Regions from separate parts of the Dickeya dadantii NCPPB 898 genome, predicted to be linked through region 4. Evidence: predicted binding sites of a transcription regulator. Region 4 holds the regulator's gene; each other region holds the start of a gene.
What was found. Region 4 encodes PurR, which represses purine synthesis genes. Its sites were predicted from a motif close to CANGCAAACGTTTGCNTG; they were not measured.
Positions count from the first base shown of each region.

Region 1 (7,933 bases), 430 kb from region 4:
CGTCTGCGCCGATCGGGAGAGCGCAGACCGGCTGAACCGGCTGGGTTTTACCGCGTCGGTTAACGATCACTAATTTCCTGTATCAAAATCAGATTAATCCGGGCGGTGCGATCATCGTCCGGTGTGTTTTATTCATTATTGTTGGGGAGAACGATCACATGTCCAATGGCTGGAATATCGCGCTGCTGGGCGCGACCGGCGCCGTCGGCACCGCTTTGCTGGAGCTGTTGCAGGAACGTGAGTTTCCCGTGGGTGAGCTTTATGCGCTGGCGAGTGAAAACGGCGCCGGCGAGAGCCTGCGTTTTAGCGGCCGTTCGCTGCGGGTGGAAAACGCCGCGGATTTCGACTGGTCGCAGGTACAACTGGCTTTTTTCGTGGCCGGTATGGAAGCCAGCGCCCGCTATGCCGAAGCGGCGGGCAACGCCGGTTGTCTGGTGATTGACAGCAGTGGCCTGTTCGCGCTGGAGCCGGACGTGCCGCTGGTGGTGCCGGGCGTCAACCCGCACGTGCTGGCGGATTACCGCAACCGCAATATCGTGGCGGTGGCGGACAGCCTCACCAGCCAGTTGCTCACGGCGATCAAACCGCTGACGGAGCAGGCCGGGTTGTCGCGTCTGCATGTAACCACGCTGCTGTCGGTGTCGGCTCACGGCAAGGCGGCGGTGGATGATTTGGCCGGTCAAAGCGCCCGCCTGCTCAACGGCATTCCGGCTGAGCCGGGTCTGTTCCCGAAACAGCTGGCGTTCAACCTGTTGCCGCTGCTGGCGGATAGCGAAGGCAGCGTGCGCGAGGAGCGCCGGCTGGTGGATCAGGTGCGCAAGGTATTGCAGGACGACGGCCTGCCGATTTCGGTTAGCTGTGTGCAGTCGCCGGTGTTTTACGGCCATGCGCAGGTGGTGCATCTGGAGGCGCTGCGTCCGCTGTCTGCCGAGGAGGCGCGCGACGTGCTGGCGCAGGCGGGCGATGTGGCGCTGAGCGAGGAAGACGACTACCCGACGCAGGTGGAAGACGCCTCCGGCAATGTGCAGTTGAATATCGGCTGCCTGCGCAACGATTACGGCATTCCCGAACTGTTGCAGTTCTGGTCGGTGGCCGACAATATCCGTTTCGGCGGCGCGTTAATGGCGGTGGAAACCGCCGAGCGGCTGGTTGAGGAGTACCTGGGGTAATGACGGCGTTGCTGCATGCGGACGACGAGGCGCCGCTGAAAATCGCCCTGGGGATCGAGTATGACGGTAGCCGTTATTACGGCTGGCAGCGTCAGGCCGAGGTAGACAGCGTTCAGGGTTGCCTGGAGGCGGCGCTGTCTCAGGTAGCGAACGAGCGAATCGACGTCTTTTGCGCCGGTCGTACCGATGCCGGGGTACACGCCACCGGGCAGGTGGTGCATTTCACCACCCGGGCGGCGCGTAAAGATGCGGCCTGGACTATGGGCGTCAACGCCAACCTGCCGCCGGATATCGCGGTGCGTTGGGTGAAAACGGTGGATGATGCGTTTCATGCCCGTTTTAGCGCCACGGCCCGTCGTTACCGCTACGTGATTTATAACCGGCGTTTCCGGCCGGCGATCCTGTCGCGCGGCGTGACGCATTACTACCTGCCGCTGGATGCCGAGCGCATGCACCGCGCCGGCCAGTGCCTGCTGGGCGAGAACGATTTTACCTCGTTCCGCGCGGTGCAGTGCCAGTCGCGCACGCCCTGGCGCAACCTGATGCACCTGCGGGTGGCGCGTCAAGGGGACTATGTGGTGGTGGACATTAAGGCCAACGCGTTTGTGCATCATATGGTGCGCAACATTGTCGGCAGCCTGATGGAGATCGGGTGCGGCAACCAGTCGGAAAACTGGATGGCCGAATTGCTGGCGGCGAAGGATCGAACGCTGGCCGCCGCGACGGCGAAAGCCGATGGGTTGTATCTGGTTTCGGTGGATTATCCGCGGGAATTCGGTATTCCATGCGCGTCGATGGGGCCGCTATTTCTGCCGGATGAGGCGATTTAAGGGTAACTGGCGCGCCGTCAACGCACGGTGAAGTCGGCATTTGAACTGAATAAGGACGCGATTATGCTGGATTTTGTACGGTTTATCATTGATTTCATCCTGCACATTGATGTGCACCTGGCCGAGTTGGTGGCGCAGTATGGCGTGTGGATTTACGCGATTCTGTTCCTGATTCTGTTTTGCGAAACCGGCCTGGTGGTCACGCCGTTCCTGCCCGGCGATTCGCTGCTGTTTGTGGCGGGTGCGCTGGCCGCGTTGCCGACCAATGACCTGAATGTCCATCTGATGGTGGCGCTGATGGTGGTGGCCGCGGTGTTGGGCGATGCGGTGAATTACACTATCGGCCGGCTGTTCGGCGAGAAATTGTTCCGCAACCCCAACTCGCGCATTTTCCGGCGTAGCTATCTGGATCGCACCCACGCGTTTTATGAACGTCACGGCGGCAAAACAATAATTCTGGCGCGCTTTGTGCCGATTGTGAGAACATTTGCGCCCTTTGTCGCCGGGATGGGGCACATGCGTTACCGCGAGTTCGCCCTGTATAACGTGACCGGCGCGCTGCTGTGGGTGCTGTTGTTCACCTATGCCGGCTACTTGTTCGGCGATCTGCCGATAGTGCAGGAGAACCTGAAGTTATTGATCGTGGCGATCATCTTCATCTCCATTCTGCCGGGGTTGATCGAGTTCTGGCGGCATAAGCGCGCTATGACGCGGCAAAATATGAAATAAGTGGAAAATTATTTTAACATCCGGTTTGACCAGTTTTTTATCCACACGTCCGGATCGTTATGGTTTAATGAGCAGCATTTACGGCTGTGTTTGTATGAACACGCCTGAATGCCAATGTCTTATCCCGGCGTAGCCGGGGTGCGATATCGCTTTATCGACGGCGTTGCCAGGGATGGGGTAACGTGTAGCAGCGTACTGGCTGGTGCCAGGTTCAAGCAGAAAGGTTATCAATGAGCTGGATTGAACGAATTCTTAATAAAAGTAATGTCACGCCAACCCGCAAGGCGAATATTCCTGAAGGGGTGTGGACTAAATGTGACAGTTGCGGTCAGGTGCTTTACCGCGCCGAGCTGGAGCGCAACCTGGAAGTGTGTCCGAAATGTGATCACCACATGCGGTTATCCGCCCGGGCTCGTCTCCATGCGTTTCTGGACAAAGAAGGCATGGTGGAGCTGGGCAGCGAGCTGGAGCCCAAAGATGTCCTGAAGTTCAGGGACTCCAAAAAATACAAGGACCGTATCGCCGCGGCGCAGAAGCAGTCTGACGAGAAAGACGCCCTGATAGTGATGAAGGGCACGCTGTACGACATGCCGGTGGTTGCGGCTTCGTTCGAGTTCTCCTTCATGGGCGGTTCGATGGCGTCTGTCGTTGGCGCGCGGTTTGTCCGTGCCGTCGAGCAGGCGCTGGAAGACAATTGTCCGCTGGTTTGCTTCTCCGCCAGCGGCGGCGCCCGTATGCAGGAAGCGCTGATGTCGCTGATGCAGATGGCGAAAACCAGTGCGGCGTTGGCGAAATTGCGCGAACGCGGTCTGCCGTATATTTCGGTGCTGACCGACCCGACGATGGGCGGCGTATCCGCCAGTCTGGCGATGCTGGGCGATTTGAACATCGCCGAGCCGAAAGCGCTGATCGGTTTTGCCGGCCCGCGCGTTATTGAGCAGACGGTGCGCGAAAAGCTGCCGCCGGGCTTCCAGCGCAGCGAATTCCTGCTGGAAAAAGGTGCCATCGATATGATCGTCCGTCGTGCGGATATGCGCTACAAATTGGCGAGCATCCTGTCCCGGTTGACGAATCGCCCGGAGCCGCAGGAATCCGCCGTGGCGCGGTCGTCCGCCTCGCCTGAATCACAGAGTGAAGTCTAATCAATGATAAACCGGGAGCAGGGCGGCATCGTTGCCGTGTTCCCGGCAGCAATCAACCGTAAGTCAGTGAACGGGACTCATGGACAATCTTCAGACACCTCAAGCCACGTCGCCTCTGGCCACGTGGCTTAACTATCTTGAACACCTACACTTTCAGACCATCGACCTCGGTCTGGATCGCATCCAACTGGCGGCGGAACGCCTGCACCTGCTGCAACCGGCTCCTCGCGTGTTTACCGTGGCCGGCACCAACGGCAAAGGCACCACGTGCTGCACGCTGGAATCCATTTTGATCGCCGCCGGGCTGCGGGTTGGGGTGTACAGTTCACCACACCTGCTGCGTTATACCGAACGGGTGCGCATTCAGGGCCGCGAATTGCCGGAGTCCAGCCACGCCGAGGCATTTGCCGCGATCGAGGCTGGTCGCAACGGCACGTCGCTGACCTATTTTGAATTCGGCACGCTGGCGGCGCTGTGGTTGTTTAAGCAGGCGCAACTGGATGTGGTGATTCTGGAAGTCGGGCTGGGCGGCCGTCTGGATGCCACCAATATTGTTGATGCCGATGTCGCGGTCGTGACCAGCATCGCGCTGGATCACACCGACTGGCTGGGTAACGACCGGGAAAGCATCGGCCGCGAAAAGGCGGGAATTTTCCGTGGGAACCGGCCGGCCGTCGTGGGCGAACCGGATATGCCGGCATCGATTGCCGCCGTCGCGCAGGAAAAAGGCGCGCAGCTGTTCCGGCGCGGATCTGACTGGCAATTCTCATTGCAGGATGACGGCTGGCGTTGGCAGGGCGGCGATGTGCATTATGAAGGATTACCCGTTCCAACCGTTCCGCTGGCGAATGCGGCGACCGCTCTGGCGGCGCTGCAGGCCTCCGATATCACGCTGACCGTTGACGCCATTTATCAGGGGTTACGTCAGGCGCAATTGCCGGGACGTTTCCAGATTGTGAGCGAAAAGCCGTTGCTGATTCTGGATGTCGCGCATAATCCTCATGCCGCGGCCTATCTGGCCGCGCGGCTGGCTGATTTACCGCACGCCGGCCGGGTACGGGCGGTGATTGGTATGCTGGCGGATAAAGACATCCCCGGTACGCTGGCGCATCTTAAGCCGCAGGTGGATGTGTGGTATTGCGCTCCGCTGGAGGGGCTGCGCGGCGCCGATGCCGGGTTGCTGGCCACGCATCTGGAGAGCTGTACGTCATTCCCGGATGTTGCGACGGCCTGGCGGCAGGCGATGCAGGACGCCGGCGAAGATGATGTAGTCATTGTTTGTGGTTCTTTCCATACTGTCGCGCATGTGATGGAAGCGCTGGACGGGAGCGGAACGCATGGCGAGTAAATTTCAGAATCGCCTGGTAGGAACGGTTGTACTGGTGGCGCTGGGGGTGATCGTGCTTCCCGGCCTGCTGGATGGTAAGAAAAAACATTATGAAGATGATTTTGCCGCTATCCCGTTAGTTCCCAAACCGGGCGATACACTGGAAGCGGAGTCGATGCCGCCGATAAATCAGTCGTTGTCGGCCCAGCCGCCCGAAGGGGCCGAGGCGGCGATGCAGAGTAAGAATGAGTCCACCGCTGAAGAGCCGGATTCAACGCAATCCTCCGCTCGTCACGGTGCGTCTCAGCCGTCGTCTTCCCGCCCGGCCGCAACGCCGGCGCCGGTGGTGACCGAACCACGCCCGCCGGTACAGCAAGTGGCACCGCCGGCGATGAAGGCGCAACCGGCCAAGCCTGAAGTCAAAAAACCGGAAACCCGGCCGAAGCCCGAGGCGAAAGCCCGAGGCGAAAGCGGCTGAAAGTGCGGCTGAAAGTAAACCGGTCGACACTCGCGTGGCGGAAGCTAAAACGGAAAACAAGGCGCCGGAAAGCAAACCGACGCCTCAGGAGCAGCAGGCGCCGGCCGGTCAGGCTTTTGTGGTGCAGTTGGGCGCGCTGAAGAATGCCGATAAGGTCAATGAGATTGTCGCCAAGCTGCGTCTGTCCGGTTATCGGGCCTATACCGTGCCGTCGGCGCCGGTGGCGGGGCAGATTACCCGTATCTACGTCGGGCCGGATGCCTCGAAGCAGAAACTGCAGTCGGCGCTGGGCGAGCTGCAGCAGCTTAGCGGTCTGAGCGGGCAAGTCCGGTCGTACAGCGCGCGCTAAGGCGACGAATCAGGAATACCAGCAGGGGTAGGGGAGCGAAGCGACCTTGCCCCTTTATTTTGTGGGCGGAACACGGGGGCGTCATCGGCGGCGCGCGATGGACAAGGGCGCTATCCGCGTGGCGGCGAAAGGTTTTTTTTATTTCTTCGCCTATCGAAAAAATCGGCGGGAAATACGCTACGCAAACGTTTTCTTTTTCTGTTAGAATGCGCCGCGAACAGGATGACCGGCGCTGCGATTGTCATCGTTCATTATTAGGATAGTTCATGGTTTGGGTTGATTACGTCATTATCGGTATTATCGGATTCTCGGCTCTGGTCAGTCTCATCCGGGGGTTTGTACGTGAAGCGCTGTCACTGGTGACCTGGGGGGCGGCGTTCTTTATCGCCAGCCACTACTATGCCTATCTCGCGGTCTATTTCACGCGGTTTAATGATGAGCTGGTGCGCAACGGTATCGCCATTGCCATTCTGTTTGTTGCGACGTTGATTGTGGGCGCTATCGTTAATTATGTGATCGGTTCGCTGGTTGAACGCACCGGATTGTCAGGCACTGACCGGGTACTGGGCATTTGCTTCGGTGCATTGCGCGGTGTGCTGATTGTCTCCGCGCTGCTGTTCTTTCTGGATACCTTCACCGGTTTTTCACAGAGTGCTGACTGGAAGCAGTCCCATTTAATCCCGCAGTTCAGTTATATCATCAGGTGGTTTTTTGACTACCTGCAAAGCACGTCGAGTTTCTTGCCGCGGCACATCTAGCCGCGGTAGCGCTGATGAGGAAAAGACCACATGTGCGGTATTGTCGGTATCGCCGGTTTTACACCGGTCAACCAGTCGATTTATGACGCGTTAACGGTGTTGCAGCACCGTGGGCAGGATGCCGCGGGCATCGTCACCATTAATGATGCCAACTACTTTCGCCTGCGCAAAGCTAATGGCCTGGTGAAAGATGTGTTTGAAGCCCGGCACATGCAGCGGTTGCAGGGCAACATGGGGATTGGCCACGTGCGCTATCCCACCGCAGGCAGCTCCAGTGCCTCAGAGGCTCAGCCGTTTTACGTCAATTCCCCATTTGGGATTACGCTGGCTCATAACGGTAACCTGACCAACGCCCACGAACTGCGCAAAAAGCTGTTTGAAGAAGGGCGCCGTCACGTCAATACCACCTCGGATTCCGAAATCCTGCTGAACGTGTTCGCCAAAGAGCTGGATCGTTTTCAGCACTATCCGCTGGAAGCGGACAATATTTTCGCCGCCGTGGCGGCGGTGCATCAGCAGATTCGCGGCGCTTATGCCTGCATCGGCATGATCATCGGTCACGGTATGGTGGCGTTCCGTGATCCGAACGGCATTCGCCCGCTGGTGATCGGCAAGCGCGAGCTGCCGGATGGCCGCAACGAATACATCGTGGCGTCGGAAAGCGTGGCGCTGGATACGCTGGGCTTTGAGTTTTTGCGCGATGTGGCGCCGGGCGAAGCGGTATACATTACCGAGAACGGCCAGCTGTTCACTCGTCAATGCGCAGAAAACCCGAAGAGCCACCCGTGCCTGTTCGAATATGTCTATTTCGCCCGTCCCGATTCCTTTATTGACAAAATTTCGGTCTACAGCGCCCGCGTGCGCATGGGCCAGAAACTGGGCGAGAAGATTGCCCGTCAGTGGGAAGAGCTGGATATCGACGTGGTGATTCCGATTCCGGAAACGTCCTGCGATATCGCGCTGGAAATCGCCCGCATCATCAACAAGCCGTACCGTCAGGGGTTTGTGAAGAACCGCTATGTCGGCCGTACCTTTATCATGCCGGGCCAGCAAACCCGCATTAAATCGGTACGCCGCAAGCTGAACGCCAACCGGGCGGAGTTCCGCGGTAAGAACGTGTTGCTGGTGGACGACTCCATCGTGCGCGGCAC
Region 1 covers NZ_CM001976.1:3,255,531-3,263,463, reverse strand. The annotation lists gene pdxB (4-phosphoerythronate dehydrogenase PdxB) at 1-73, shown strand, start outside; gene DDA898_RS14675 (aspartate-semialdehyde dehydrogenase) at 159-1,169, shown strand; gene truA (tRNA pseudouridine(38-40) synthase TruA) at 1,169-1,999, shown strand; gene DDA898_RS14665 (DedA family protein) at 2,063-2,728, shown strand; gene accD (acetyl-CoA carboxylase, carboxyltransferase subunit beta) at 2,959-3,870, shown strand; gene folC (bifunctional tetrahydrofolate synthase/dihydrofolate synthase) at 3,950-5,218, shown strand; partial or broken gene dedD (cell division protein DedD) at 5,208-6,024, shown strand; gene cvpA (colicin V production protein) at 6,291-6,782, shown strand; gene purF (amidophosphoribosyltransferase) at 6,813-7,933, shown strand, end outside.
Region 1: a site for PurR is predicted at 6,203-6,220, ahead of cvpA (colicin V production protein). Genes of this name have one in related genera too.

Region 2 (7,933 bases), 1.6 Mb from region 4:
GAACGGCGTCACTTTCAGGTAGGCGATGATGATGCCGTTGACCAGACCGATCAGCGCGCCAATGGCGCAGACAATCAGGATTACCAGCGGAATCGGCATAGTTTCAAGGTGCGGGAATACCTTGTTGCTGTTATCCATCGCCTGCAACAGCGTGGCGGCGACCACCGCGGCGAGGCCGACCTGACGACCGGCCGACAGGTCGGTGCCTTGAGTGACGATAAGCCCGGCCACGCCGAGCGCGATGATCACGCGCACCGAAGACTGGGTCAGAATGTTACTCAGGTTGGTGAGACTGAGAAAGGTGGGATCCTGGATAATAATAATCACCAGCAATACCAGCAGCACGGCGTAAATGCCGCTGTCTTTCAGCCAGGTGAGCGCACTTTTTTTAGTTGTAGCTTTCATGGTAACAGCCCTTGCATCATTAAAGGTGTAACGACGCTAAACGGAGAATTTCGTTCTGCGTGGTGTTCTTGGTTTCGACAATGCCTGCGACGAGGCCATTACTCATCACCAGAATGCGGTCGGTAACGCCCAGCAATTCCGGCATTTCAGACGAGATGATGATGATTCCTTTGCCCTTTTTCGCCAGCTCTGAAATAAGCTGATAAATCTCGAATTTGGCGCCGACGTCAATGCCGCGGGTCGGTTCGTCCAGCATCAGGATTTCCGGTTGGGTCAGCAGCCAGCGTCCGATAATCACCTTCTGCTGGTTACCGCCGGACAGCGAGCCGATGGCGGTGTGGTGGCCGGGGGTTTTCACCCGCATGGAATCAATGACCCACTGCACATCGCTTTTCATGCGTTTGTTGTCCAGCAGGCCAAGGCTGTTTTTGTATTTGTGAATGTTGGAAATCAGCGAATTGAAGCCGACATCCAGATAGGCGTAAATACCGGTAGAGCGGCGCTCTTCGGTGACCAGCGCGAAGCCGTTGTTGATGGCTTCGTTGGCGGTATGGTTGTTGATGTCTTTGCCGTGCAGTTTGATGGTACCGCTGAGTTTTTCGCGGATACCGAACAGGGTTTCGACGATGTCGGTGCGTTTGGCGCCGACCAGACCGGCAATTCCCAGAATCTCGCCCTGACGCAGGTCGAACGACACATCGCGGATCGACGGCTGGCGCATTGAGGTCAGGCCGCGCACTTCCAGCATGACGTCGCCGGGCGTGTTGGTTTTGTCCGGAAAACGCTGATTGAGGGAACGGCCGACCATCATCGCGATGATCTGGTCCATATTCAGGCCTTCCAGCGGCTGGGTGGCGACCCACTGACCATCACGCAGTATGGTGATCTCATCACACAGCTGGAAGATCTCTTCCATTTTGTGGGAGATGTAGACGATGCCGCAGCCCCGGTCTTTCAGCTTGCGGATGATAGTGAACAGATGGTTCACCTCTTTTTCCGTCAGCGACGAGGTGGGTTCGTCCATGATGACGATTTTGGCGTTGTAGGAAAACGCTTTGGCAATTTCGATCATCTGCATTTGCGACACCGACAGCGAGGCCACTTTGTCGCGCGGATCGATATCGATATCCAGTTCATCGAAAATCGCTTTGGTGTCGCGATACATTTTTTCCTGATCGACGAACAGTCCTTTTTTCGGGTAACGCCCGAGCCACATGTTATCCATGACCGAACGTTGTAAAACCAGGTTCAATTCCTGATGAACCATGGATACGCCATTCTCCAGCGCTTCTTTGGCGCTTTTGAAATCGACTTCCTGCCCCTGAAATTGAATGCTGCCCGAATCTTTCTGGTAAATGCCGAACAGACATTTCAGCAGCGTCGATTTTCCTGCGCCATTTTCTCCCATCAGGGCATGGATGGAGTGGGGGCGCACCTTCAGGTTGACATTATCCAATGCCTTTACACCGGGAAACGACTTACTGATATTGGTCATCTCCAGCAGGAATTCGCGCTGAGTGGTTAGAGTGTCACTGGTCATATTTTACCTGGTCGAAATAATTACCTGGCTGAAACGTTGCCGGGCCGAACATGACTGCCTGGCTGAAAAAATCATTCGTTCAAGCAGTAGGGGCGCAGCGGTTGCCGCGCCCCGACGAGATTACTTCAGGAACTGCGTCAGGTTGTCTTTATCAACCGGCACGTACGGTACGCGTACCACTTTGTTTTCAATTTTGAAGTTGGTGCCTTCGCCCGCCGGTTTACCCAGCGCCAGGTTTTTCGCCAGATCCAGCGTGGCTTTGGCCTGGTTTTCCGCATCGTTCAGCACGGTGCCGGCCAGCGCGCCGGATTTGATCAGCGACAGCGCTTCCGGCAGGGCGTCAACGCCGAACACCGGAATACTGCTCTTGTTGTGGGCTTTCAGCGCTTCTACCGCACCCATCGCCATCGCGTCATTGTTGGCGATGAGCACTTCGATCTTGTTGGCGTTAGGACCGGACATCCAGGCGTCAACCTTGTCTTTAGCCATCGCGGTATCCCACATGGCGGTGTCCATCTGCAATTGCTGGACTTTCAACCCTTCTTTGGTCAGGGTGTCCACCACATATTTGGTGCGGGCTTCGGCATCCGGGTGTCCCGGTTCGCCTTTCAGCAGGGCGTACTGAATGGTGCCGTCTTTGTTCAGATCCCAGGACGAATTCGCTTTCCAGTGTTTGGCGATCAACTGACCCTGAATGATACCGGACTCTTTGGAGTCGGTACCGACGTAGTAGGCTTTGTCGTAGCTGGCCAGAACTTTGGCATTCGGTTCTTTGTTAAAGAACACCACCGGTACGTCGGCGGCCTTCGCTTTCTGCACCACAATCGCGGCGGCGGCCGGGTCAACCAGGTTGATAGCCAGCGCTTTCACGCCTTTGGCCAGCAGCACGTCCACCTGATCGTTCTGTTTGGATTGGTCGTTCTGTGAGTCGTTCATCAGCAGCTCGACGCCACCCAGAGCCTTGGCTTCTTTTTCAATATCTTTGCGTACCATCGACATGAAGTTATCGTCGTATTTGTAGATGGTGACGCCGATACGGGTATCCGCGGCATGGGCGGAGGCTCCGAACATCATGCTGGCAACCAGGGCGGTGAGAGTGAAAACCTTCTTATTCATGATATCTCCGGGTTTATGCAGGGTAGTTCTCAGTCCGGCCGCACGACGCAGGGTAGACGTAGTACGGCAGTCAGTTAGTCATCGTCAGTGCGGCGTCGTAACGCCAGGCTGACGGAGTTTGCAGGCATGGCCCGCTTAAAGCCTGACTTCCCTGTTTTCAGGCAGTGCTCACCTGTTCGGTGGCGCCGCCCGGTAATGCATCCTGAAACAGATAGCGTCCTGAAACCGATATTGTGAACGTTTTCGCCGTGGCGGCCGCTAACGATTCAACTGACTGGGCGACCGTATTACAAGGCGTCCGGCCTACGCAGTACGCCCTCATCATAGAGAGCGCAATGTTAATTAACTGTGAATTTACTCACAGATTGAAAGCGGTTACATGGAGGATTTGAAAGAATTAGTGACAGCTCCCACATTTTAACGGCAGCCACCGAATGTTAACGGGCTGCCACCGAATGCCGCCGCACCAACGTCGGCATGAAACAGTGTCTGGCGGTGGGGTCCAGCAGTCCGGCCGCGCCTTTTAGCGCCAGTTCCGTGGCGATTTTCGCCATAGAAACAATAGGGTAGCGGATGGTCGTCAGGCGCGGGTCGGTGTAACGGGAAATCGGGATATCGTCGAAACCGACCACCGAAAACCGCTCCGGCACCGTGATGCCGTTATCTTTCAGCGCCATCAACGCGCCGGCCGCCATGCCATCGTTGTAGGCGAACACCGCGGTCAGTTGCTGGTTGCGCCCCAACAGTTCCACCATCGCCGCTTCACCGCCCTGTAGGTCAGGCTCGCCGCTGGCGATCCACTCGTCGGGCGGCTCGGTACCCTGTTCCTGCAACGCCTGTCGCCAGCCGGTAAGGCGTTCCGTCACGTCCTCTATCGGGTGGCTGGAGCGGAGATAACCGATGCGCTGGTGCCCCTGCTGCAACAGCATACGGGTCGCCATCATCGCGCCGCTGACGTTGTCGAGGCAAACGCAGCGGTGCGGGTAGTCCGGCAGCAACCGGTTGATCAGCACCATACCGGGCACCTGGTCCATGAACTCCGCCAGTTCTTCATCAGATAAGGCTTTTGCATGTACGATCAGCGCGTTACAGCGCTGGCGGATCAGCACTTCGATGGCGTGCCGCTCCTTTTCTTCCTGATGATAGGAGTTGTTAATCAGCACATGTTTTTGCAGGCGCTGCGCCACGGTGTCCACCGCTTTGACCATAGCGCCGAAGAACGGGTCAGACACGTCCATCACCACCACGCCGATGGTGTCGCTGACCTGCGAAGCCAACGCCTGCGCATTGGCGTTGGGTCGGTAGCCCAACTGCTCGACCGTCTGCAGTACCAGCTCGCGCGTCTGTTGGGTGACCGAGCTGCTGTTGTTGAGCACGCGGGAAACGGTGGCGATGGAAACGCCTGCCTGGCGCGCGACATCACGAATGGTAATCATCAATACTCACCACAGAAGAAAAAGTTCACGAGGGCGGCCCTGACACTCAAGCTGTTCGGACTATTCTGTCAGGCGTTATGGAGAGACTGCGTGAGTCAGGTCACAGCAATGAAAGCGGTTACATACAATTCTGTAACCTTTGTGACGAAGGTCATTATCTGGCAAGAATGACGGCGACCAGGTGTGGCAACGCTCGTCGGAGGAGTATCACTCAGGGAAAACGCCCCGACAAAGCGTCAGGGCGAGTAGGTAACCAGCGTAGTAGGGAAAAGGTACGCTTACTCGGCGGCGTAACCGCCGACGGGAATGGCCTCGCCATCAAGCCAGGCTTGATTGTCGCGCAACGCCAGCCGTCCAGCCAGAAACCAGCCCACCACCAGCGGGTAGATGCTGTATTCCTGCGTTTGCACCCGTTCCTGAACGTCCTGCTCGGTATCGCCGGGGAAAATCGGCACTCGGGCCTGCAGGATCACCGGGCCGCCGTCCAGCTCTTCGGTCACGAAATGTACCGAGGTACCGTGTTCGTCGTCGCCGTTTTCCAACGCCTTACGATGGGTGTGCAGACCGGGATATTTCGGCAGTAACGATGGGTGGATGTTCAGCATCTTGCCAAGGAAGCGCGTCACGAACCCGGTGCTGAGGATGCGCATGTAGCCGGCCAACACCACTACGTCCGGCTGGTATTGGTCGATTTCCGCCGCCAGCGCCTGGTCGAAATCCGCGCGGTTGGCGTAATCGCCCGGCAACAGCGCGTGGGCGGCGATGCCGGCGTCACGCGCTCGTTCCAGACCGAAAGCGTCCGGATTGTTACTGAATACTGCGGTAATTCGCCCTGCGATGCGGCCGCTCTGACAGGCGTCGATCAACGCCTGCAGATTGCTTCCCTGACCCGAAATCAGGACAACGATGTTTTTCATCACTGAATAACCACTGTCTCTCCGCCGTCGGTGCGGGTAATCACGCCGATGTTCCAGGCGGTTTCGCCGCTGGCGTTGAGGTGAGCAATGGCTTTATCCGCCTGATCCGCCGGCAGGGCGATGATCATGCCGACGCCGCAGTTAAAGGTGCGGTACATTTCATGACGGCTAACATTGCCGCTCTGCTGCAGCCATTCGAACACTGCCGGCCACTGCCAGCTGGATTCGTCGATGGTCGCCTGCATGCCTTCCGGCAGTACGCGCGGGATGTTTTCCCAGAAGCCGCCGCCGGTCAGATGGGAGATGGCGTGTACGTCCACGTTTTCAATCAATGACAGCACCGATTTGACGTAGATTTTGGTCGGGGCCAGCAGATGGTCCGCCAGCGGTTTGCCGTCCAGTTGAACCTGTTCCGGGTTGGCGCCGCTCACTTCGAGGATTTTGCGGATCAGCGAGTAGCCGTTGGAGTGCGGGCCGCTGGACGCCAGCGCGATCAGCGCGTCACCTTCACGGACTTTGCTGCCGTCGATAATATCGGCTTTTTCCACCACGCCGACGCAGAAACCGGCCACATCGTAGTCGTCGCCGTGGTACATGCCGGGCATTTCGGCGGTTTCACCGCCCACCAGTGCGCAACCAGATTGTTTGCAGCCTTCGGCAATGCCGGTGATAACGCGGGCGGCGGTGTCCACATCCAGCTTGCCGGTGGCGTAATAATCCAGGAAGAACAGCGGCTCGGCGCCCTGTACCACCAGATCGTTAACGCACATCGCCACCAGATCGATACCAATCGTATCATGACGTTGCAGGTCCATCGCCAGACGCAGCTTGGTGCCGACACCGTCCGTACCGGAAACCAGTACCGGTTCGCGGTATTTTTGCGGTAAGGCGCACAGGGCACCGAAACCGCCCAGTCCACCCATGACTTCCGGGCGGCGGGTCTGTTTCACTACACCTTTGATACGGTCTACCAATGCATTGCCAGCATCAATATCCACGCCTGCGTCTTTATAGCTGAGAGAGGTTTTATCGGTCACTGCGGAAGTCCCCACGGAGGTTACGATTGGTTTAAAAAATGGAGCGCGCTAATTCTAACAGCGTAAGCAAACGTTTGCGAGCGGTGTGTTTGCGGTGTAGCGGTTTCGGCAAACCGGTATGACGGCCACCGTCGGCCGACGTACGGAGTGGCGCGCGGTAATTTCCGTTTCGGCTTGATTTGGATCAGACTTGAATCTATGGCGTACATGAGAAAAAGCGGTATAATCCCGCGATTTTTTTGGCCGTACACTGCCGATGGGGAGAAAGAGTAATGAAAATCGTCGAGGTGAAACACCCGCTCGTCAAACATAAACTGGGTCTGATGCGCGAACACGATGTCAGTACCAAGCGTTTCCGCGAACTGGCGTCTGAAGTCGGCAGCTTGCTGACCTACGAAGCCACCGCCGATCTGGCGACGGAAAAGGTGACCATCGAAGGCTGGTGCGGCCCGGTCGAAGTCGATCAAATCAAAGGCAAGAAAATTACCGTCGTCCCCATTCTGCGCGCCGGCCTCGGCATGATGGAAGGGGTGCTGGAAAACGTACCCAGCGCGCGCATCAGCGTGGTAGGGATGTACCGCGACGAACAGACGCTGGAGCCGGTACCCTATTTTCAGAAACTGGCTTCCAATATCGATGAGCGTATGGCGCTGGTGGTGGACCCGATGCTGGCGACCGGCGGCTCGATGATCGCCACTATCGATCTGCTGAAAAAAGCCGGCTGCCGCAGCATCAAAGTGCTGGTGCTGGTGGCGGCGCCGGAAGGGATCGCCGCGCTGGAGAAAGCGCACCCAGATGTAGAACTCTACACCGCCTCGATAGACAAAGGCCTCAACGAACACGGCTACATCATGCCGGGCCTGGGCGATGCGGGCGATAAACTGTTTGGTACCAAATGATAGCCAGCCGACTGCAGAGTCGGCTTTTTTTTGCGTACGACACAGCCCGCTCCTGACGTGACGGGGTGGTTCTGCGCATACCACGGATGGCGACATTTTTTCTGCGCCGGTGTGTGCCGGCGCTGAACTTTCTGCCGGGTTCCCCGGTATTTTTCAGTCTGAGACACAGAGGAAAACAAGATGACTCGTCGCGCCATCGGCGTCAGTGAACGCCCCCCGCTCCTGCAAACCATACCGTTGAGTTTCCAGCATCTGTTCGCCATGTTTGGCGCCACCGTGCTGGTGCCGATTCTGTTCAAGGTCAACCCGGCGACCGTACTGCTGTTCAATGGCATCGGCACGCTGCTTTATCTGTTTATCTGTCGAGGCAAGATTCCGGCCTATCTCGGTTCCAGCTTTGCGTTTATTTCTCCGGTATTGTTGCTGTTGCCGCTGGGCTATGAAGTGGCGTTGGGCGGTTTCATTCTGTGCGGCGTGCTGTTTTGCCTGGTGGCGCTGCTGGTGAAAAAGGCCGGAATCGGCTGGCTGAATGTGATTTTCCCACCGGCGGCGATGGGCGCGATCGTCGCGGTGATCGGCCTGG
Region 2 covers NZ_CM001976.1:1,279,495-1,287,427, forward strand. The annotation lists gene mglC (galactose/methyl galactoside ABC transporter permease MglC) at 1-405, opposite strand, end outside; gene mglA (galactose/methyl galactoside ABC transporter ATP-binding protein MglA) at 425-1,945, opposite strand; gene mglB (galactose/glucose ABC transporter substrate-binding protein MglB) at 2,066-3,061, opposite strand; gene galS (HTH-type transcriptional regulator GalS) at 3,499-4,497, opposite strand; gene purN (phosphoribosylglycinamide formyltransferase) at 4,776-5,414, opposite strand; gene purM (phosphoribosylformylglycinamidine cyclo-ligase) at 5,414-6,451, opposite strand; gene upp (uracil phosphoribosyltransferase) at 6,724-7,350, shown strand; gene uraA (uracil permease) at 7,531-7,933, shown strand, end outside.
Region 2: a site for PurR is predicted at 6,515-6,532, ahead of purM (phosphoribosylformylglycinamidine cyclo-ligase). Genes of this name have one in related genera too.

Region 3 (7,933 bases), 2.1 Mb from region 4:
CGTAGCAGCGTGACGACGCTCGGGCTGGCGCCCGGTAAAGCGGCGCTGGCGCTGATCAAGGCACCGTGGGTGATTCTGGCCTCGGCCGATTGCGGCCTGAACTTCTCCGCCCGTAATCAGTTCAGCGGCGCGATTGACGACGTGGTCAAAGGCGCGGTGCACGCCACGGTGCATATCACCACCGCCAAAGGGCTGAAACTGACCGCCAGCGTCACCAACGAAAGCGTGGAAGAGATGGGATTGCAGGCCGGATCGGCGGTGATTGCCCTGATTAAGGCTTCCAGCGTCATTCTGGCGACCCGCGCCTAGATGGCGCGCGGCAGCGACATCGTCGCCGCACACAATCTTTACACTCGAATCCCTCCTTTCTTTGGTGGATTTCGGGTAATCTGAGTCGCTTTTTAGCGGCAGAGAGGCGCGGTGATAACCGAGCTGTACTTTGCCGCACGTTTCTCCTCTTTTTTCACATTGACTGTGTTTTCCTCCGGGTTGCCTGGATAACGACAATGTCGTGCATGGTTAGTTTGTTAAAACTGGCTGTCATGGCACTCAAGAAGATATTCATAATGACTCAACAAACCTTTACCAGGGAATTGTTCCACCCCCGCTACTGGCTGCTGTGGTTCGGCCTTGCCGTGCTGTTTCTGCTGGTGCAATTGCCTTATCCGCTGCTGATGCGGTTGGGCAGTTGGCTGGGGCGCAGCTCCCGTCATTTTCTCAAACGTCGGGTGAGCATTGCCCGCCGTAATCTGGAGCTCTGCTTTCCCGATATGCCGGCATCACAGCGCGAAGCGATGCTGAAGGCGAATTTCGCCTCGCTGGGGATGGCGCTGATGGAAACCGGCATGGCCTGGTTCTGGTCGGACAGGCGGGTCAGAGCGTGGTTCGAGGTATCCGGCTTCGAGAACCTTCAGCAGGCTGCGCGCGAACAGCGCGGCGTGATGGTGATTGGCATTCATTTTATGTCGCTGGAACTGGGCGGCCGCGCCATGGGGCTGTGCCAGCCGATGATGGCGATGTACCGGCGGCATAACAATAAGTTGATGGAACTGGTGCAGACCTGGGGACGCTCTCGCTCCAACAAGGCGATGATTGACCGCAAGGATCTGCGCGGCATGGTGCAGGCGCTAAAGAGCGGTGAAGCGGTATGGTTTGCGCCCGATCAGGATTACGGCCCGAAAGGCAGCGTGTTCGCGCCTTTCTTTGCGGTCGAGCAGGCGGCGACGACCTGCGGCACGTTCACCATTCATCGTCTGGCCAAACCGGCGATGATCACCACGGTGCTGATTCGCAAGCCGAATCGGCAAGGGTATCAACTGGTGATTGAGCCGGAACTGGAGGACTACCCGAGTCAGGATCAGCAGCAGGCGGCGCACTACATGAACCGGGTGATTGAGCGCGAGATCCTGCGTGCGCCGGAACAGTATTTGTGGCTGCACCGTCGCTTCAAAACTCGCCCGTACGGCGAGGCGTCACTGTATCGCTAAGGCCGGGCGCAAAAAAAAGTGGCTGCCCGAAGGCAGCCACATAAAAGGAGAGAATGACTGATGATTAACGAAACAGCGCGTAGGGATTAACACCGCGGTAGGTTTTGCCCAGCGCTTTTAGGATTTGAGTGATTTGACGGACAATACTCATGATGTTCCCCCCATACGCATAAAAGAATTAGTGGTTGAAAGTACCGAAGTTGATGGTGAAGTTTTCAAACATGGCGATAATTTTGTGCAGCAGTTTCATTGTCGTATTCCTCTATGTGATTCATTATTTCTGTGATGTTGTTCACGGTTTTAAAGATACACCCTGCTCAGGGAGTGGTCAACTTTTTTGTGATGCACATCACAAAAATATGAACATGTAGTCTGCTCTTCCTGAACCACGGTTTTATTTTCTTTCATACTCAAGATGTTGCTGTTCGAACGGTGGCGAGTGCTCGTTGGCTGACGATTGCGGCAACGGCATGCGGCGTTTGGTTGGCGTTATTTTCAGCGCGACTACGGCGTGAAAGCAGGGAATAGCAGTTGAAATGGATGTCCCGAAGGCAGGATAATCTGCCGCCTCAACAACAACTGGCAGGATTCAGCCGCTTTGTAACGCAACGGTTAATCGTTTGCGTGTCAGGCTGGAGTGGGAAAACGGCAGGCAGTCCGGCGTCTGGCAAGGGCGTCGAATTATACCGTTTTTACTGAATACTGGTCAGGTGCCGGTTACGGCGCTTGATAGCCAGGATGTTTGATAACCATAACGTTTGATAGCTATAACGTTTAATAACAACGACATTTCAGGGGATACACCATGTCCAATACCACTCGTCAGGCTGGCGATGCGGCCCGTCCCGCAGGCGCGCTTGATGCCTTTTTCAAGATTACGCAGCGCGGCAGCAGCGTTCGTCAGGAAGTACTGGCGGGCCTGACCACTTTTCTGGCGATGGTTTACTCGGTCATCGTCGTGCCGGGCATGCTGGGTAAAGCCGGTTTTCCGCCGGCGGCGGTGTTTGTGGCGACCTGTCTGGTGGCCGGGGTCGGTTCACTGCTGATGGGGCTGTGGGCCAACCTGCCGATGGCGATCGGTTGTGCGATTTCGCTGACCGCGTTTACCGCTTTCAGTCTGGTGCTGGGTCAGCATATCAGCGTGCCGGTCGCGCTGGGCGCCATTTTCATGATGGGCGTACTGTTTACCGCGATTTCCGCTACCGGTATTCGCTCCTGGATCCTGCGCAATTTGCCGATGGGCGTGGCGCACGGCGCCGGTATTGGTATCGGGTTGTTCCTGCTGATTATTGCCGCCAACGGCATTGGTCTGGTGATTAAAAACCCGATCGACGGCTTGCCGGTAGCGCTGGGGCATTTCACCGCGTTTCCGGTGGTGATGTCGCTGATCGGTCTGGCCGCCACCATCGGTCTTGAAAAACGCCGCGTACCGGGCGGGATCCTGCTGGTGATCGTCGCCATTTCGGTCATCGGCCTGATTTTTGACCCTAACGTGAAATATCAGGGGCTGTTCGCCCTGCCGAGCCTGACCGACGCTAACGGTCAGTCGCTGATTTTTAGTCTCGATATCAAGGGCGCGTTGCAGCCGGTGGTGCTGCCGAGCGTGCTGGCGCTGGTGATGACGGCGGTGTTTGATGCCACCGGCACCATTCGCGCGGTAGCCGGGCAGGCCAACCTGCTGGACAAAGACGGCCAGATTATCAATGGCGGCCGTGCGCTGACCGCCGACTCCGTCAGCAGCATTTTCTCCAGTCTGGTGGGAACATCGCCGGCGGCGGTCTACATTGAATCCGCCGCGGGTACGGCCGCAGGCGGCAGAACCGGCCTGACCGCGACCGTGGTGGGTGTGCTGTTCCTGTTGATCCTGTTCCTGTCGCCGCTGTCCTATCTGGTGCCGGCCTATGCGACGGCGCCGGCGCTGATGTATGTCGGGCTGCTGATGCTGAGCAACGTGTCCAAACTGGATTTCAACGACTTTGTGGACGCCATGTCCGGTCTGGTGTGCGCGGTATTCATCGTGCTGACCTGTAACATCGTTACCGGCATCATGCTGGGCTTTGGCGCGCTGGTGTTGGGCCGCCTGTTCTCTGGCGAGTGGCGCAAGCTGAATGTCGGCACCGTGATTATCGCCGTGGCGCTGGTAGTGTTTTACGCTGGCGGCTGGGCGCTCTAAGCCGTCCGCACCGCATCATGCTCTAAGGGGAACCGCGGTTCCCCTTTTTTATTCCTCTGTTATTTCTCTGTGCCGAAAACGCGGTTTTTTTTGTCTTCGATTCCTGTTCATTGCTTTGTATCTTGTTATTATTTCAACAGATCATCCACCGGATGGTGCAGTCGGCGCCCGATGGCGGCTACCCGGCGTCCTTTCATGTAACGGCAAGCAACCAGGGAACACATGGAAATATTTTTCACCATTCTGATTATGACGCTGATCGTCTCTCTTTCAGGCGTAGTGACGCGCATCCTGCCTTTCCAGATACCGCTGCCGCTGATGCAGATCGTGCTGGGCGCCATGCTGGCCTGGCCGCAATTCGGCCTGCATGTCGACTTCAATCCCGAATTGTTTATGGTGCTGTTTATTCCGCCGCTGCTGTTCGCCGACGGCTGGAAAACCTCGACCCGCGAGTTTCTGCACCATATGCGTGAAATTCTGGGGCTGGCGCTGGTACTGGTGGTGATTACCGTGGTGGGTATCGGTTACCTATTGCACTGGATGGTCCCGGAAATGCCGCTGGTGGCCGCCTTTGCGCTGGCTGCCGTCCTGTCTCCCACCGATGCGGTGGCCTTGTCCGGCATTGTCGGCGAAGACCGGATCCCGAAAAAACTGATGGGGATCCTACAGGGCGAGGCGTTAATGAACGACGCCTCGGCGCTGGTGTCGCTCAAGTTTGCGGTGGCGATCGCCATGGGAACCATGGTGTTTACGGTTTACGGCGCGACGCTGGCGTTTTTGCAGGTCGCGCTGGGCGGCCTGCTGGCCGGGATCGGCGTCACCTGGGTTTACAGTAAATCTCTGTCGTTGCTTGGTCATCAGAACGATGACGATGCCGCCACCCAAATCGTGTTACTGCTGCTGTTGCCGTTCGCTGCCTACCTGATCGCCGAACATTTCGGCGTATCGGGCATTCTGGCGGCGGTGGCGTCTGGGATGACTATCAGCCGAACCCAACTGCTGCGGCAGGCGCCGCTCAACATGCGACTGCGCGCCAACGGCGTGTGGAACATGCTGGAGTTTGTGTTCAACGGCATGGTGTTCCTGATGCTGGGGCTGCAACTGCCCGGCGTGATTGAAGAGTCGATTGTGCAGGCGGAGCTGGATCCGACCATCGAAACCTGGATGCTATTCGCCGACATCGCTCTGATCTATTGCGCTTTGCTGCTGTTGCGGTTTGCCTGGCTGTGGCTGATGAAACTCTACAGCCGTTATGTACAAAATAAGCGTCCGATGTTGTTTGCCGACTACACCTCGCGCGAGATCTGGATCAGCACCTTTGCCGGCGTACGGGGCGCCATCACGCTGGCGGGTGTGTTGTCCATCCCGCTGTTTCTGAGCAGCGGCGCACCGTTCCCGTCCCGCTATCAACTGGTGTTTATCGCTACCGGCGTGATCCTGTTTTCACTGTTGTGCGGGGTGATAGCGTTACCGCTGCTGTTGAGGGGCATTACGCTGACCGACCACAGCGTGCAGAAAAAAGAGGAACGCATCGCACGGGTGACGATGGCGCAGGTTGCGATCGATAGTCTGAAAAAAATGCAGGAACGGCTGGCGGCGGACCGGGAAGAAAATCTGGACGATCAGGTGCTGGCGGAGGTGAGCGCCCGCGTCATCGGTATGTTGCATCGCCGCGTGGCGGGCACCGACGAGCTGGAAAACAACATGGCGGTGGAAAATCTGGAACGGCGCTTTCGTCTGGCTGCCGTTAGTGCAGAGCGCGCCGAACTGTATCACCTGCGCGCCACGCAGCGTATCAGCAACGAAACGCTGCAGAAAATGCTGCGGGAACTGGATTTGCTGGAAGCGGTGTTAAGCGAGAAGGTGTAAAAAAAACCGGGGAGCAAGCTCCCCGGTTGTCGTGAGTATCGCCTTTCTTAGTGAGATGACCCTTTGGATATGCCAAGGCCGGTTTGCGAACGGATAAACTGCGCTTTGAATTTACCGCGTTCTTCGACGGCGTTGGCTGAATTGTCGGTAATCGAGAAAAACCAGATACCGATAAAGGCCACCAGCATCGAGAACAGCGCCGGGTATTCATACGGGTAAATCGGGCTGGCATGACCGAGGATTTTCACCCAGATGGTCGGCCCCAGAATCATCAGAATTATTGCCGTCAGCAGCCCGGCCCAGCCGCCGATCATGGCGCCGCGGCTGGTCAGCTTCGACCAGTACATCGACAGCAGGATTATCGGGAAGTTACAGCTGGCGGCAATCGAGAACGCCAGCCCGACCATAAAGGCGATGTTCTGGTTTTCGAACAGGATCCCCAGCAGGATAGCGATCACCCCCAGCGCCAGTACCGTGAGTTTCGACACTTTCAGCTCGTCGCGCTCGGTAGCCTGACCCTTCTTGATGACGTTCGAATACAGGTCATGAGACACGGCTGAGGCACCGGCCAGCGTCAGCCCGGCCACCACCGCCAAAATGGTGGCGAAGGCCACGGCGGAGATAAAGCCGAGGAAGAAGTTGCCGCCCACGGCGTTAGCCAGATGCACCGCCGCCATGTTGTTGCCGCCGATCAACGCGCCGGCGGCGTCTTTGAACGCCGGGTTGGCGCCCACCAGCAAGATCGCGCCGAAACCGATGATGAAGGTCAGGAAGTAGAAATACCCCATGAACCCGGTGGCGAAGAACACGCTTTTGCGCGCTTCACGGGCGTCACTGACGGTGAAGAAACGCATCAGTATATGCGGCAGGCCGGCGGTGCCGAACATCAGCCCCAGCCCGAGAGACAGCGCGGAAATCGGGTCGGACACCAGTCCGCCGGGTTTCATGATCGCGATACCTTTCGCGTGAACCTTGGTCGCTTCGGTGAACAGGCTATCGAAGCTGAAGTTAACCGTTTTCAGCACCATGATCGCCATGAAGGTGGCGCCGCACAGTAACAATACCGCTTTGATGATTTGTACCCAGGTGGTAGCCAGCATGCCGCCGAACAGTACGTACATCACCATCAGAATACCGACCAGCACCACCGCGATATGGTAGTTCAGCCCGAACAGCAACTGAATCAGCTTACCGGCGCCCACCATCTGGGCAATCAGGTACAGCGCCACCACCACCAGCGAACCGCAGGCGGACAGGGTGCGGATCGGTTTTTGCTGTAACCGGTAAGACGCCACGTCAGCAAAGGTGTAGCGACCCAGATTGCGCAGCCGTTCCGCAATCAGGAACAGGATGATCGGCCAGCCGACCAGAAAGCCGAGCGAGTAGATCAGGCCGTCGAAGCCGGAGGTGTACACCAGCGCCGAAATGCCGAGGAACGAGGCCGCGGACATGTAGTCGCCGGCAATCGCCAGCCCGTTCTGAAAGCCGGTGATATTGCCGCCCGCGGTGTAGTAATCGCTGCGCGAACGGGTACGTTTGGACGCCCAGTAGGTGATGTAGAGCGTCGCCGCCACGAACAGCACAAACAGTGCGATGGCCTGAATATTCAGCGGTTGCTTCTGGACATTGCCGGAAACAGCATCCGCCGCCTGCGCCCATATCGGTAGCCCCAACAACGCGGTCAACAGAAAAATGCGGCTTTTCATTTTTGCACCTCGTCCAGCAATGCCTTGGTCAGGCGGTCAAATTCGCCATTGGCGCGGTAGACATAAATACCGGTAAGCACAAAGGAGATAACGATGAGCCCAATACCCAACGGGATGCCGCGGGTCGTCCCCGCGCCGGGTGCTATCGGCGTACCCAGCCAGCCCGGCGCAAAGGCGATCAACAGAATGAAACCGACGTACAACACCAGCATGATCAGCGAAAGAAAGGCGGCAAAACGCTGCCGTTTCTGGACCAGTTCTTTAAATAGCGGGTTATCCTCAATCCGTTGATAAATGAGATCATTCATCATAAATCTCCAGTCAGATAAGTCGCGTCGCCCTCGCGGGCGGCTGTTTTTCAGGTGCCACCACACACCAGACGGCGTAATACGATCTGGTGCGGGTGGCGCTGTTTTTATCGGATGACGTTTAAGACGATGTGTGGCTCATGGCTTGTTTTTCTTCCAGCAGTTTCTCTACCACGCCAGGATCGGCGAGGGTGGAGATATCCCCAAGATTGCTGGTATCCCCGGCTGCAATCTTGCGCAGAATACGCCGCATGATTTTGCCGGATCGGGTTTTCGGTAGCGCATCGGTCCAGTGCAGGATATCCGGGGTGGCGATGGGGCCAATCTCTTTGCGCACCCAGTTGCGCACCTCGGTATACAGCTCGCTGGTAGGCTCTTCGCCGTGATTCA
Region 3 covers NZ_CM001976.1:733,853-741,785, forward strand. The annotation lists gene DDA898_RS03845 (TOBE domain-containing protein) at 1-309, shown strand, start outside; gene lpxP (kdo(2)-lipid IV(A) palmitoleoyltransferase) at 564-1,487, shown strand; gene DDA898_RS03855 (NCS2 family permease) at 2,293-3,660, shown strand; gene DDA898_RS03860 (Na+/H+ antiporter) at 3,883-5,529, shown strand; gene actP (cation/acetate symporter ActP) at 5,577-7,235, opposite strand; gene DDA898_RS03870 (DUF485 domain-containing protein) at 7,232-7,543, opposite strand; gene acs (acetate--CoA ligase) at 7,665-7,933, opposite strand, start outside.
Region 3: a site for PurR is predicted at 2,097-2,114, ahead of DDA898_RS03855 (NCS2 family permease). Genes of this name have one in related genera too.

Region 4 (7,933 bases):
ATTAATTAAAAATGATCTTGAACTTAATTTATATCATTAAATATCACCCTGCCGATTAAAACAAGGCTGGTTGATCTGGCTCGGAGGACACTGAATTTTTTTCACTTCGCTGGGAACGTTTCATCCTTTGCCGGCACAAACGCAGCACATCCTGTTTTTGCGCATCACTCATTGTCCCCCAATTAAAACGCTCGCTGCGGCTGCGAAAACAACCACGACAGAAGCCCCGGTCATCCGCCTGGCAGATACCCCGGCAAGGGTTGGGAACAGGAAAAAGTTCGAGCTGCTCAGCCACAGGACCTCCTCATCTGACGTCTTTATTGAAACCTTGATTGCCGTCACTGGCAAGCTTTCCGTAACGTTACCGAGTAATTAACCGCCATCTTCCCGTTTATCTCACCCTTTTTTCAGCAAGCGAACCTGAAAAGCAGCGCCCGGCCACAGGTTTGGACTCCCCCCGGCAACGACGTTATACTCAGGCCCTGTTGTTTCAGGCGGTAACGGAATGCACCCGGTATCGCCCATGACGGTTAACCCACTGATCAAAATAGGGGTCATTATGCGTTTACTTCATACCATGCTACGCGTTGGCGACCTGCAGCGCGCTATCGATTTCTACACCAAGGTACTGGGCATGCGTCTGCTACGCACCAGCGACAATCCGGAATACAAATATTCTCTGGCATTTGTCGGCTATACCGAGGAAAGCGAAGGCGCCGTGATCGAACTGACCTACAACTGGGGCGTGGAAAGCTATGAACTGGGCACCGCCTTCGGTCATATCGCACTGGGTGTGGATGACGTAGCGGGTGCCTGTGAACGTATCCGTCAGGCCGGCGGCAAGGTTACCCGTGAAGCCGGCCCGGTCAAAGGCGGCTCCACCGTTATCGCTTTCGTTGAAGACCCTGACGGTTACAAAATCGAGCTGATCAAACGCTCGCAGGCCGGTCAGGGACTGGGCAATTAATCATCCCGCCTTTGCTGTTCAGGTGCCGACAGGCGCCTGTCTTTCGGGGGAACGGTTATCCGCCGTCATGTACGGCTGCTGCATCCCCCGCCGGAATTTGCCATAATGCGCACTGCATGTTACTGAAGAAATAAGAAACGAATGGCTGAGAAAAATAACCTGAACGCCCTGAACGCGCGTTTTCGTGGCTTTTACCCCGTTGTTATCGATGTCGAAACCGCCGGGTTCAACGCGAAAACCGATGCGCTGCTGGAAATTGCAGCCGTAACGCTGAAAATGGATGAAAGCGGTTGGTTACAGCCGGACGAAACCTTGCATTTTCACATCGAACCGTTTGAAGGCGCAATTCTGCGGCCCGAAGCGCTGGCCTTCAACGGCATCGACCCTGCCAACCCATTGCGTGGCGCGGTGAGCGAATATGAAGCGCTGCATGAAATCTTCAAAGCCGTGCGTAAGGGAATCAAAGATCAGAACTGCAATCGCGGCATCATCGTGGCCCATAACGCGACCTTCGACCACAGCTTTCTGATGGCGGCGGCAGAACGCTGCGGCCTGAAACGTAACCCATTCCACCCTTTCGCCACCTTTGACACCGCCGCGCTCAGCGGGCTGGTGCTGGGGCAGACGGTGCTGGCCAAAGCCTGTATTGCAGCGGAGATCCCGTTCGACGCCAGCCAGGCGCACTCAGCGCTCTATGACACCGAACAGACAGCGCAGCTGTTTTGTGAACTGGTCAATCGCTGGAAGCGCATGGGCGGCTGGCCGCTGGCCTCAGGAACCGATACCGAAACGCCGCTGGCCGTCGGCAGTGAAGGGTAAGCCGGCGCGAACACCGGTGGTCGTGCCAATACCCTGCGGCATCAAAGCATCATAATCGTAACGATTAAAACGATATCAGGCAGCGCCGGGCTGCCTGATGCCGGGCTGCCTGATAGAGAGAAGGATTACTGCTGTTCCGCCTGCTGGGAGCGGTATTTGTCGGCGGTTTCTTTAATCAGTTGCTGCAGTTCGCCACGCTGGTACATCTCAATCACGATGTCGCAGCCGCCGACCAATTCGCCATCCACCCACAGCTGCGGGAAAGTCGGCCAGTTGGCGTATTTGGGCAATTCGGCGCGGATATCCGGGTTTTGCAGAATATCCACATAGGCAAAACGCTCGCCACACGCCGACAACGCCTGGACCGCCTGGGCAGAAAAACCACAGCTCGGCAATTTGGGCGAGCCTTTCATGTACAGCAGAATCGGGTTTTCAGCGATCTGAAGCTGAATTTTTTCAAGTGTCGTTGTCGTCATTTTATTGCTTCCTCAAGGGCGTGATGAGCAGCCCGTCAACGGCTGTTCATATGACTCGCGGCATACCGTGCCGTGCCGCTTCTGTTGCTTTGTATTCTAACGATAGCGACGGCCACAAAAAAACGCTATCTTTTGTAGGGTTTTATCCAGCTGAGCGTCAGCCAGAACAAAACAGCACCGAATCGGCTGATAATTAAGCAGCAGGCATCGTTGTTAACGTTTTCTCACTATTTTGTAGTAACAATGCCTTATTCCCCACTTTTTTATCAGGTCATTTTCGGGAATACTGTAAAGATTGAACGATTGAGGACAACATTCGGTCAGAATTATCATGCGTTTATTTATTACGCTCTTTTTATTATTTTTCAGTAACCTGTTTTTTAACCTGGCACAGGCTAATCCACATAGCGCTGCGGTTTTTCCGCGCAAAACCGGCGTGGAAACGGCGAATAAAGCTATTGAGGAATCCAAAAAAAGCAAGGTTGCTAAAAATACCAAAAAGGGTGCGGCGCCCACTCATGACAAAAAGCCGGAAAAAACCGCCAAAACCGCGCCTGCCAAACCCACCGCCGCTCACGATAAAAACGTCAAACCGCACAACGATAAAAAACCGGTGACAACCACGACCTCAGCCCACGCAACCAGCAAGAAACCGACGCAGGAAAAAAGCGTGCAGGCTAAAACGCCAGCCGGCAAAACCACGAAAAAGGACGCTCCGGCACAGGCGAAGAGCAGTCACAAGACGCATGAAACCGTTATTGCCAAAACGGCAAATAAAAAAGGCAAACCTGCCGCCGTCGACGAAACCGCTACCCTATCACCACACGGCAAGAGCAAAAAAGGCAAGCAAGATAAAGCCTCGCTGACCATCAGCGCCGCTCACCAAAAGCGCTATCAGCATGCCAAACTGACCGCCATGAACAAGCTGATGAGCCAGATCGGCAAACCCTACCACTGGGGCGGTGCGACCCCCTACTCCGGTTTCGATTGCAGCGGGCTGGTGTATTACGCTTATAAAGATGTGGTGAAAATCACGATTCCGCGTACCGCCAATGAGATGTTCCATCTGCGCGACGCCGCGCCTATCAAGAAAAGCGAACTGGAAAGCGGCGACCTGGTGTTCTTTCGGATAACCAACCGCGGTGCTGCCGACCATGTAGGCGTCTATCTCGGCAATGGTCGTTTCATCCAGTCGCCGCGTTCCGGCGCTGATATCAAAATCAGCAAGCTGAGCGAAGACTACTGGCAGGATCATTACGTCGGCGCCCGTCGCGTGGTCACGCCGAAGACGATGCGTTAAACAATTACCATGCGTTAAACAATTACCATGCGTTAAAGCGCTTCCGCTGGAATGACGCTATCCAAATACGGCAAAAGGGGCATCGCGCCCCTTTTTATTTTTCGATAGCCGTTTTCTGGTACCTGCCGTTGACAGCGACGAATGTGTCGCTGACGATCCAGGCGCCGTTAGCGCCACGCCGTCAGTTCAGCACCGCGCTCAGACTAAAGATGATGATCACTGCCAGTGAAGCCACTGTGGTGAACAGCGACATTTTCAAATTAGTATCCATAGTATTCTCCTGTATGTGACCGATGATCGCCGTCATCCCGTCATGTCTGAATCAAACCCCGATCCCGGCAGGTGGGGAAACATCATAAAGCATAGGTGTATTATCACCCGAGCGGCGTCAAAAAACCGCTTTCTGCGTCACAGAGATAAAACGAATTGCCTCTTCCACTTTTGCTCTAAATCGGCCAAAATCCGCAGTTTACTGTATACACTGCGTTGGTCGAAGCGTCAGCCCTCCCCTCAAGCTACACACCTCGGCATGTCTCCTCCTGAAATGTTGCCTTGTTGTCCGGCAGGAGATGAATTCACGCAGGCAAACGATTAACAACATATTTACTGCTGTAACAGACAACCTACTGTAACAGATGAGTTCAGGAGTCACTTTAGATGGCAACGATCAAAGATGTGGCAAAACGCGCGGGCGTTTCGACCACAACCGTATCACACGTGATCAATAAAACACGTTTCGTCGCCGAAGAGACCAAGGCTGCGGTGCGCGCGGCCATCGATGAATTGCATTATTCGCCGAGTGCAGTGGCCCGCAGCCTGAAAGTCAACCACACCAAATCCATCGGCCTGCTGGCGACATCCAGCGAGGCGCCCTATTTCGCCGAAATCATCGAAGCGGTGGAAAACAGCTGCTACGCCAGAGGCTACACGCTGATCCTGTGCAACTCCCATAATAATCAGGACAAACAGCGCGCCTACCTTTCCATGCTGGCGCAAAAACGAGTCGACGGCCTGTTGGTGATGTGCGCCGAATATCCGCCGGAACTGCTGTCCATGCTGGAGGATTACCGCCATATCCCGATGGTGGTGATGGACTGGGGCGAAGCCCACAGCGATTTTACCGATACCATCATCGATAACGCCTTTGCCGGCGGCTATATGGCCGGACGTTACCTGATTGAGCGCGGCCACCGCGACATCGGCGCCATTCCCGGTTCTCAGGGGCGCAATACCGGCAGCGGGCGTTACCTGGGGTTCCTGAAAGCGTTGAAAGAAGCCGACATTCCGCTACGGGAAGAATGGGTGGTTCAGGGCGACTTCGAACCGGAATCCGGCTACAAAGCGATGCACCAGATTCTGGCCCAGAAACAGCGGCCGACGGCGGTATTCTGCGGCGGCGACATCATGGCGATGGGCGCCATTTGCGCCGCCGACGAGCTGGGGCTGCGCGTACCGCAGGATATTTCGGTGATCGGTTATGACAATGTTCGTCACTCCCGGTATTTTACCCCGGCGCTGACCACCATTCACCAGCCCAAGGAGCGGCTGGGGCAGGCGGCGTTTTCCATGTTGCTCGACCGCATTACCAGCAAACGTGAGGAAGCCCAGACCATCGAAGTGCATCCGACCCTGATCGAACGCCGCTCCGTCGCCGACGGCCCGTTCCTCGATTACCGTCGTTAAAATTCAGACGATTCTGTTATATCTCGGTTTGGCTCTTCAATCAGGCGGCATCCCGCGCCACACATGGCGACGACGCGTGCTATCGCAGCTGAACACATGACTTAACGTGCTGCTTTAACCCAACGAATTCTTGTCGTCGGGTTAAAGCAGTCATACACTCCTCACTGTCTTTAACGACAATAATTATGAGCAGACGATGCTTTCGGCATCACGCATCGCCTTCGTTTCTATACGGTCTGTTGACCGCCGCATCTTTTTCTTACGGCCAGGGATAGACGCCTTTCGTACCGCTTTTCTCTTATTTCCTCTGGGACATCCAAGGGCTGACGATGGATTGAGTCCACCGAATGCCCTCTGTGGGTACATTTGTCTAATGTGTTCCTTGCACAGGTATTTTCCGGCAAGGTAGGGAGAAGTTATGAGTTTATCTTATGTGGAGGAGCTGGATGCAGCTAACCTATCCTGGTTCCGGATTGTCAATGAAATGCTATCGGCTGCCGACATCGTCATTAACGGTTCACGCCCGTTTGATATTCAGGTCAAAAATCCCGGTATGTACAAACGCATACTACGTGAAGGCTCGCTAGGATTGGGCGAAAGTTATATGGATGGCTGGTGGGAATGTGAACGGCTGGACATATTTTTCCACCGCGTGTTAAGTGCCGGACTGGAAAAACGGCTTCCTCACAGTTGGCAAGATACGCTACGGATCCTGATGGCACGGCTGACCAACCGGCAGTCTCGCCGCCGGGCCCGGCTCGTGGTCAAGGAGCACTACGACCTCGGTAATGATCTTTTCACCATGATGCTCGACCCCTACATGCAATACACTTGCGGTTACTGGAAACAGGCCGAAACGCTGGAACAGGCGCAGCAAGACAAGCTGCGCCTGATTTGCGAAAAGCTGCAGTTGCGTCGCGGCATGACTCTGCTGGATCTCGGCTGTGGCTGGGGCGGGCTGGCGGAATTTGCCGCCCGCCATTACGGCGTCAGCGTCACCGGCGTTACCATATCCCGCGAACAGCAGACGCTGGCACAGCAGCGCTGTCAGGATCTGGATGTCACTATTCTGCTGCAGGACTATCGCGATATGAACGATATGAACTGGCAGTTCGATCGTATCACTGCTGTTGGCCTACTTGAGCATGTCGGCCCGAAAAATTACGATACCCTTTTCCAGATAGTGAGAAAAAACCTCAAATCCACCAGCCTGTTTCTGTTGCATACCATCGGATCGAACAACGCCAGACTAAATGTAGACGCCTGGATCGACAAGTACATCTTCCCCAACGGCTGCGTGGCTTCAATAAAGCATATCGCCCAGGCCAGCGAACCCTATCTGGTGATGGAAGACTGGCACAATTTCGGCGCAGACTATGATCGTACGCTAATGGCCTGGTATGATCGTTTCCAGCAACACTGGCCAACGTTGTCAGAACGTTACTCCGATCGCTTCCATAGGATGTTCTGCTACTACCTCAACGCCTGTGCCGGCGCGTTTCGCGCACGTGATCTCCAACTCTGGCAAATAGTATTCAGTGTGGGCGGTGTAGAGGGCGGCTTGCGAGTCCCCAGATAATCCTGGCCCCCGGCGAATCCACATCCCGATAGCAAAAAACCGGCAGCCAGGCTGCCGGTTTTCATGATGGGAGAACGTGCCAGGGAAGAAAGTGCTTATTCGCCCTGCTCCGCCTGTGCAGCAGCCTGCTGCGCCTGACGCGCCAGGACGCGCTCGACTGTATCGATGATGGCCTGGGTTTGCGGGTCGATTTCGATATTGATGCGATCGCCCAGCCGTTTCTGACCCAGCGTCGTGCGCTGGAGCGTTTCCGGAATCAGATGCACGCAAAAACGGCTGCGGGTCACCTCCCCCACCGTCAGACTGATGCCGTCAATGCCGATGAAGCCTTTGTGCAGCACATATTTCATCTGCGATTCATCAGACAACCGGAACCAGATCTGGTGATTATTTTCCGACGTCAGGATTTTGACGATCTCCGCCGTACACATAATATGGCCGGACATCACATGCCCGCCGATTTCATCGCCATATTTAGCGGCGCGCTCCACATTAACCCGATCGCCGACGTTGACTGCACCCAGATTAGTCAGTCGCAGCGTCTCCTTGATCAGGTCAAAACTCACCCGGTCGCCATCGATTTGGGTGACGGTCAGGCAGCAGCCGTTGTGCGCGACGGAAGCTCCAGTTTCCAGCCCCGGCAACAGTTCGGTGGGCAGTTGAACGACATGAGTGCGAAAATTGGGTTTTTCATCAATCGACACGACGGTCGCCGTGCCCTGAACAATACCGGTAAACATGGTGCTGGTCTTGCCTCCTGATCAGTAATAAACGTGAACGCGGCGAGTCTGCGCTCGGGAGAGACAACGTTCACTAATGTCTGGCAGTTTGCACCATATCCTCAGGAAAACCAAACGGGATCACTCTTGGTCAGCCGGCCATTGGTTTACCGTTGGCAAATCGTTACAATGCTTCATCTTTTTTTGCATAAATAAAGGATGATTGCCTTTCTCTCTTGTATTAGAGGTCTCTCTCCATCCTGCTTTAGGAAGGTGTTTTCGTGCAGAAGTACTTATCAGAAGCCCGCCATTTGCTGGCGCTGGCTATTCCGGTCATCATCGCGCAAGTGTCGCAAACCTCAATGGGTGTGGTGGATACCATCATGGCAG
Region 4 covers NZ_CM001976.1:2,830,247-2,838,179, forward strand. The annotation lists gene DDA898_RS22380 (DUF1289 domain-containing protein) at 56-295, opposite strand; gene gloA (lactoylglutathione lyase) at 560-967, shown strand; gene rnt (ribonuclease T) at 1,109-1,786, shown strand; gene DDA898_RS12905 (Grx4 family monothiol glutaredoxin) at 1,912-2,262, opposite strand; gene DDA898_RS12910 (C40 family peptidase) at 2,594-3,562, shown strand; gene cydH (cytochrome bd-I oxidase subunit CydH) at 3,744-3,833, opposite strand; gene purR (HTH-type transcriptional repressor PurR) at 4,220-5,245, shown strand; gene cfa (cyclopropane fatty acyl phospholipid synthase) at 5,664-6,824, shown strand; gene DDA898_RS12925 (riboflavin synthase) at 6,920-7,564, opposite strand; gene DDA898_RS12930 (MATE family efflux transporter) at 7,825-7,933, shown strand, end outside.